Regions from separate parts of the Neomoorella thermoacetica genome, predicted to be linked through region 1. Evidence: riboswitches for the same ligand, from Rfam matches in the RefSeq annotation. Region 1 holds a riboswitch; each other region holds the start of a gene.
What was found. A riboswitch is a leader RNA that binds a small molecule or an ion and turns the genes downstream of it on or off. The one in region 1 is predicted to bind thiamine pyrophosphate.
Positions count from the first base shown of each region.

Region 2: another riboswitch for thiamine pyrophosphate. It lies ahead of cytX (putative hydroxymethylpyrimidine transporter CytX); the one in region 1 lies ahead of thiS (sulfur carrier protein ThiS).
Region 3: another riboswitch for thiamine pyrophosphate. It lies ahead of thiC (phosphomethylpyrimidine synthase ThiC); the one in region 1 lies ahead of thiS (sulfur carrier protein ThiS).

Region 1 covers NZ_CP012369.1:1,589,943-1,592,139, reverse strand. Annotated here, with positions in the region: gene MOTHE_RS08065 (thiazole synthase) at 1-722, opposite strand, end outside; gene thiS (sulfur carrier protein ThiS) at 725-925, opposite strand; TPP riboswitch at 1,000-1,099, opposite strand; gene MOTHE_RS08055 (glycosyltransferase family 4 protein) at 1,260-2,197, shown strand, end outside.
Region 2 covers NZ_CP012369.1:133,370-135,566, forward strand. Annotated here, with positions in the region: gene cytX (putative hydroxymethylpyrimidine transporter CytX) at 1-1,015, opposite strand, end outside; TPP riboswitch at 1,129-1,232, opposite strand; gene folK (2-amino-4-hydroxy-6-hydroxymethyldihydropteridine diphosphokinase) at 1,431-1,946, shown strand; gene MOTHE_RS00730 (Rossmann-like and DUF2520 domain-containing protein) at 2,104-2,197, shown strand, end outside.
Region 3 covers NZ_CP012369.1:1,342,666-1,344,862, forward strand. Annotated here, with positions in the region: gene MOTHE_RS13460 (hypothetical protein) at 1-365, opposite strand, end outside; gene MOTHE_RS13465 (LuxR C-terminal-related transcriptional regulator) at 432-725, opposite strand; TPP riboswitch at 818-920, shown strand; gene thiC (phosphomethylpyrimidine synthase ThiC) at 983-2,197, shown strand, end outside.

The DNA of each region.
Region 1 (2,197 bases):
CTGGTAGGAGCAAGTCCTGCCAGGTAGGCCATCCTGCCGGCCTCTACCGCCATACTGAAGGCCCGGGCCATGGCGACGGGGTCCCTGGCGGTGGCAATAGCCGTATTTACCAGCACCGCCGCTGCGCCCATCTCCATAGCCTCCATCGCCTCGGATGGTTTGCCTATGCCGGCGTCTACTATAATCGGCAGGTCGATCTCTTCTATTAAAATCCGGATCATCTCCCTGGTCTTGAGGCCCCGGTTGGAACCTATGGGAGCTCCCAGGGGCATTATGGCCGCCGCGCCGGCTTCCTTTAAGCGTTTGGCTACCATCAAATCGGGGTTCATGTAGGGAAGCACCACAAAGCCTTCCTTGGCGAGGATCTCGGTGGCTTTCACGGTCTCATAGTTGTCCGGCAGAAGGTAGCGCTGATCGGTCACCACTTCTATCTTGACCCAGTTGCCGCAGCCGGCGGCCCTGGCGATCCTGGCTATTTTTACCGCTTCCTCGGCGGTCCTGGCGCCGGAGGTGTTGGGCATCAAGACGCAGCCTGCGGGGATGAATTTGAGCTCGCTTTCCTGGGGATTGTCGAGGTCTACCCTCCTTAAGGCCACGGTGACCACCTGGGCGCCTGATTGACTCACGGCCTGTCCCATTATCTCGTGGCTGGCAAATTTGCCGGTGCCGATAAACAGCCTGCTTGTTAAGGCCTTATCGCCGATAATCAATTCATCCGCCAATTTTATCCTCCTCCAACGATTCTAATTACTTCCACCTGGTCCTGTTCTTTGATCACAAAATCAGGCCATAGCTCCCTCTTTACCACCTCGGAGTTTACGACTACTATGACGGCCCCGGGAGTTATTTTTTTAGAGTTTAGCAATTGCTCTATAGTTACGCTGGTGGGCACGTCTTCCTCCCTTCCGTTTAAAAGGACTTTCATGCACTATCCCCCTTTCTTAACAAAAATCGGAGCTCCCATCTGCCGAACTCGGTGGAAGCTCCGAATTAGTTCGCACCCAATCATCATTACTTCCCTACGGTGGCATTACCCACATCAGGTTCAAAGGGTTAGGCGTTTAGCCCTCTCAGCCTTGCGGCACCCCTGCTTATGTTTAATTTTACTATAATATTACTACCTGATTCCTGTTTTGTAAAGGTATACCCCCTGAAATATAATTGTATTTTGAAAATGCCAGTTAGTTTTTTACTCACCCCGTAGAGGGATAAAGCATAAAAATAGGAGAGCCACTAAAACTACGGGGGACTGGTCCGTTTTGGAAAGGGAGATAGCGATTTTCACCCCCAACCTGTTAGACTGGGAGGGGAAGAAACCGGTAATCGGCGGCCTGGAAAGGTATATCCGCGCCCTGGCCGAACTCCTGACAGATATGGGCTATGCGGTATCCTTTCACCAGAACGCACACCGGGATTTCCAGATTACTTACCTGGGGTGGCCGGTATACGGCTACCAGGCCGATCCCCAGCATTTAAATGTAACCATAGAGCGTATAGAGAAAAGCGTCCCCGGGAGGGTTTTATATTCCTCCATCCTGCAGCAGGTCTATTACCGCCCCGGCTCTATCTGCATCTCCCACGGCGTCTGGTGGGAACTGCCGGGATCCAGCCCTGCTCTGGCCCGGGCTGCCTATGAAAACCACGTAGCCGCCGCCCTTTTCCAGGCCAGCTTGATAATATCCTGCGACTATAATTTCCTGAATGTCGCCCGGGCCATCTATCCCGACCTGGCCGGCCGCAAGATCCAGGTGATCCCTAACTTTGTCGACCTGGAGCGTTTTTACCCTCGGGAGGGTAGCAGCAGGAAAGGGATACGCGTCCTTTACCCGCGCCGTCTGTCCCGCGAAAGGGGTTTTGACCTTTTGCAGGCAGTTATCCCGTCTTTACTGGCTGCCTACCCCGAGCTGGAGTTCCAGTTCGCCATCGACACCAATACCCCCCGCTACCTGGAGGCTTTCCACGCCTGGCGGCAGGGGGAAGCCCACAACGAGCGCCTTCTTTACTGTCATCCCGATTTTGATGCCATGCCCGGCGTTTACGCTGATGCGGACATAGTTGTCATTCCGACTATTTATTCCGAGGGCACCAGCTTCTCCTGCCTGGAGGCCATGGCCATGGGCAAAGCCATCATTGCCACCAATGTCGGCGGCCTGACCAACCTTATTATCGATAATTATAACGGCCTGCTTATCCATCC
Region 2 (2,197 bases), 1.1 Mb from region 1:
TGCCGAAGAGGGGGCAGAAGGCGCCGCCGATGAGGAGCAGGAAGTTTTCATAAGCCTCCATGGGGAAGAGGAGGGCTATCAGGGTTCCGGCGAGGCCGGCGGCGATGGTCGTATGTCTTTCATCCCAGCCGCTGAAGAGGTCCAGGCTGGAAATGGCCGCCGAGTAGACATCCATAAAGGTCGTCGTTACAGTAGAAAAGAAGATGATATAGAGGGCCGGGAGCCCCAGACCCAACCCCAGCATCATGGGTATGGGGTCGGCGCTGCCGGTTAACAGGGTGGCCCCCAGGCCCAGGATGTACATCCAGCTGCTGGCCAGGAAGTATCCCAGCCAGCTACCGGCAAAGCTGCTGCCGTTATCCCGGGCAAAACGGCTGTAATCGGCGGCAAGGGGCAGCCAGGAGAGGGGCATGGCAATTACCAGATCCGTAGCCAGGCCGAAACCCAGGGTGCCGTCGCCGGTTGTCGCCAGGAGCCGTCTTAAACCCTGCCCCTGGAAGACGACATAAGTCATGTACAGGCACAGGAGGATCAGCAGGCTGGTTACCAGTTTTTGCAGCTTGGGCCAGGAATGGCGGCCGGCCCAGGCCCAGGCAGTGGTGGCCAGGCCGATGACGATGGTCCAGAGCTGCAGGTGGGAAGAACCCAGGTAATGCTGGCCCAGACTGTCGGCGGCCCGGGCGGCGACGATGAGCATGATGGCCGTCCAGCCGATAAGCTGGAGGATGTTGAGTAACGCTCCCAGGTAAGAGCCGCGGATTCCAAAGGCCGGACGGGTGGAGACCATGGCTGGTATACCATAGTTGCTGCCAATAAGGCCCCCGGCGGCAAAAAGACTATTGCCGATCAGGTGCCCCACCAGGATGGCCAGGACACCTGCGCCGAATCCCAGGGGGGCCAGGAAACCGCCGGCCATTACCTCGGCCAGGGAGATGCCGGCCCCGGCCCATAGCAAGAAAAAGTCCAGGCCGCTCATGGTCCTTTCACCTGGGGGGATGGGGGTGATGTTATTCACGATGATCACTCCTTAAAAAAATTGGTAGCAGGGGCTGCACGCCTCGTCTTTCTACAGGCAAAAAAATTACCGGCGTAGAGCCGGCTGCTGGACGGGTCACCTCCGGGATGGGGGTGGTGCCAGCGACCGTTCCCTACGGTGGCATTACCCACATCAGGTTCCGGGGTTTGGGGCTTACCCCATCTCAGCTTAAATTAAAGCTCCCCCACGGTCGCTCCTAAATTTTATAACTATTTTAACACCTGTAATTCTCCCGAGTCAAGGCCGCCGTTAGCAGGATATGCCGGTTCAATGTCGAAAAAAATTATACATATTTCCTTTTATTACGGACCCTTTAGACCATGCAGGGTCGCAACATAATGGGGATATGCTACTGGCAGAGGGCCGCGGCAACCTGTAGAGCGGAGATGATAAAATGCCCCTCGACGAAGGCAACTGTGAGCTGGCATACCTGGGTCTGGGTTCCAACCTGGGAAACCGGGAAGAAAATCTAAAGCAGGCCGTTGCTCTCCTCGATGCCATTGTTGGCATCGAGGTTGAACGGCTCTCATCCTGGTATGAAACAGCTCCAGTGGGTAAGATTGACCAGGGATGGTTTTTAAACGGTGTTGCCCGGATCAAGACCACCATGCCAGCTCGGGAACTGCTGCGGGCCGTCATGGCGGTGGAACAACGCCTGGGACGGGTGCGGCGGGAACGCTGGGGACCGCGGACCATCGATATTGATATCCTGCTCTATGATGATATCAAGGTGACCGAACCGGACCTGGAGATACCCCATCCCCGAATGCTGGAACGGGCCTTTGTCTTGATACCCCTGGCGGAAATAGCTCCCGACCTTCTCCTGCCAGACGGCCGGCGGGCGGCGGATGCCGCCCGGGAGGGCTTCCCCGGCCAGGAAGTATTGCCGTATAAGGGTACCAGGTGCTAAAATAAAGGCGGGCGCTACCACCTGTGGAGCGCACCGGAGGCTACTTTAAATTTAATTACATCCAGGCCGCTTGGATCTCCAGGGACCGAGACGGGTGCAAGGGAATAATAGCTTCCGGCAGCCTGTCGGGAGCTTTTTTGTTTAGCTAGGAGGGGTGATGATGCGCGTCGGTATCATCGGGGCCGGAGCCGTCGGTACGGGAATGGGCCTGCTGTTGAGCCGGCGTGGTTACACCATCGCCGGCGTGTCCA
Region 3 (2,197 bases), 250 kb from region 1:
CTGAGTACAGCCAGGGCCGGTTTTAACCAGAAGCGGGCACCGGCACTGACGTACAGGGAGCGACATTCTCCCAGGAGAAGCAATTGCCACTGGGTAGACCTGGCTTGCCTCAGAAAGGCCTGGCCCTTTGGCGAAGGCAGGCCCTCGAGCTGGAGGATGGCTGCCTCGCCGGGGGTGAGTTCGCCTTCCAGGGCCCGCCGCGCCGAACTAAAATCCATAGGTTCTACCAGATCCATAGTTGCCCCTTCCGGGGTTATCCCCTCGGGGGTTGCCCCACCGTCAGTCCTGACGACCGGAGAAGTCCTGGCAGCCCGTAGGCCCAGGGCAGGCAAGGCAGGTGCGGCTTCGAGGAGGGCTTCTTCCATAGGGTTTCCGGCCTCCGGCCCCTGCAAGACCAGGACAGCCTGGTGGACTTCCGGTTCCAGTTCCGGTCAGAGGACATCCTTCCGTTCCTTCCAGGTTGGGCCAAGCTTGGCGGTCACCCTTTCCAGCTGTGATTTAACAGTACCCTGCTGGATGCCGAGGACGGTAGCGATCTCCCAGCGTTTCAGACCGGCCCGGGCCAGGAGGGCTATCTGCAGTTCCAGGCGTGAGAGCGTCAGGCGAGCATCGATTCTTTCTTTGACCACTTTGCCCACTCCTCCGGAAAGGTTGGCTGGCGGCGTCTGATAGTACAGCGACGTCGTTGTATGCATTCGCTGCCGATCCTGGAAGATCCTTGTCAAAAATTTGCTGCAAATAACGGTCGAAGAAAAAAACCATCTACCCGGCAGGAAACATACTGGTAAAAGGAGAATAGTTATTTATAAAAACCCAATAGTTACCCCGGGGGTGCCCTTAGGGGCTGAGAAGTGCCGCAGCACTAACCCTTGGAACCTGATCTGGGTCATACCAGCGTAGGGAAGTGGGGACCGAAGTTGCCGGAGATCACCTGCTTGCCGCAGGTGATTTTTTATACCAGGATTTAAGGAGGATGAGGTCAATGACGCAACTGGAAGCAGCCCAGGTGGGCCAGGTGACGCGGGCGATGGAACAGGTGGCGGCCCGGGAGAAGGTGCGTGTAGAGGACCTAATGGCAGAGGTAGCCGCCGGCCGGGTGGTGATACCGGTCAATAAGAATCACCATAAACTCCAGCCATGCGGTATTGGCAGGGGGTTAAGGACCAAGGTTAACGCCAACCTGGGTACCTCCACGGACTACCCGGATATCGCCGCCGAGTTGGAGAAGCTCCAGGTGGCCCTGGACGCCGGGGCTGATGCCGTCATGGATCTAAGCACCGGCGGTGACATTAACGAATGCCGGCGCCAGGTCATTGCCCGCTCGCCGGCGACCGTCGGGACTGTGCCCATTTACCAGGCTACGGTGGAGGCCCAGGAGAAATACGGCGCTCTGGTAAAAATGACCGTTGACGACCTCTTCCGGGTTATCGAAATGCAGGCTGAAGACGGTGTTGATTTTATTACCGTTCACTGCGGTGTCACCATGGAGGTAGTTGAGCGCCTGCGCCGCGAGGGCCGCCTGGCGGATATCGTCAGTCGGGGCGGATCTTTCCTGACAGGCTGGATGCTCCATAATGAACAGGAGAATCCCCTCTACGCCCATTACGACCGCCTGCTGGAGATCGCCCGGCGCTATGATGTCACCTTAAGCCTGGGCGACGGCCTGCGGCCGGGTTGCCTGGCTGACGCCACCGACCGGGCCCAGATCCAGGAGTTGATTATCCTGGGAGAGCTGGTGGATCGCGCCCGGGAAGCCGGTGTCCAGGCCATGGTGGAAGGACCCGGACACGTACCCTTAAACCAGATCCAGGCTAATATCCTCCTGGAGAAACGCCTTTGCCACGAAGCGCCCTTCTACGTCCTGGGACCCCTGGTCACTGACGTCGCGCCGGGATACGATCACCTTACTGCCGCCATCGGCGGCGCCCTGGCGGCTGCTGCCGGGGCCGATTTTATCTGCTACGTTACCCCGGCCGAACATCTGGGCCTGCCCACCCTGGCCGATGTGCGGGAAGGAGTGATCGCCGCCCGCATTGCCGGCCATGCCGCCGACCTGGCCAAAGGCCTTCCCGGGGCCTGGGAATGGGACCGGGAGATGGCCCGCGCCCGCAAGGCCCTGGACTGGCAGCGCCAAATAGAGCTGGCCCTGGACCCGGAAAAGGCCAGGCAGTACCGCCGGGCCCGCAACGACGAGGGG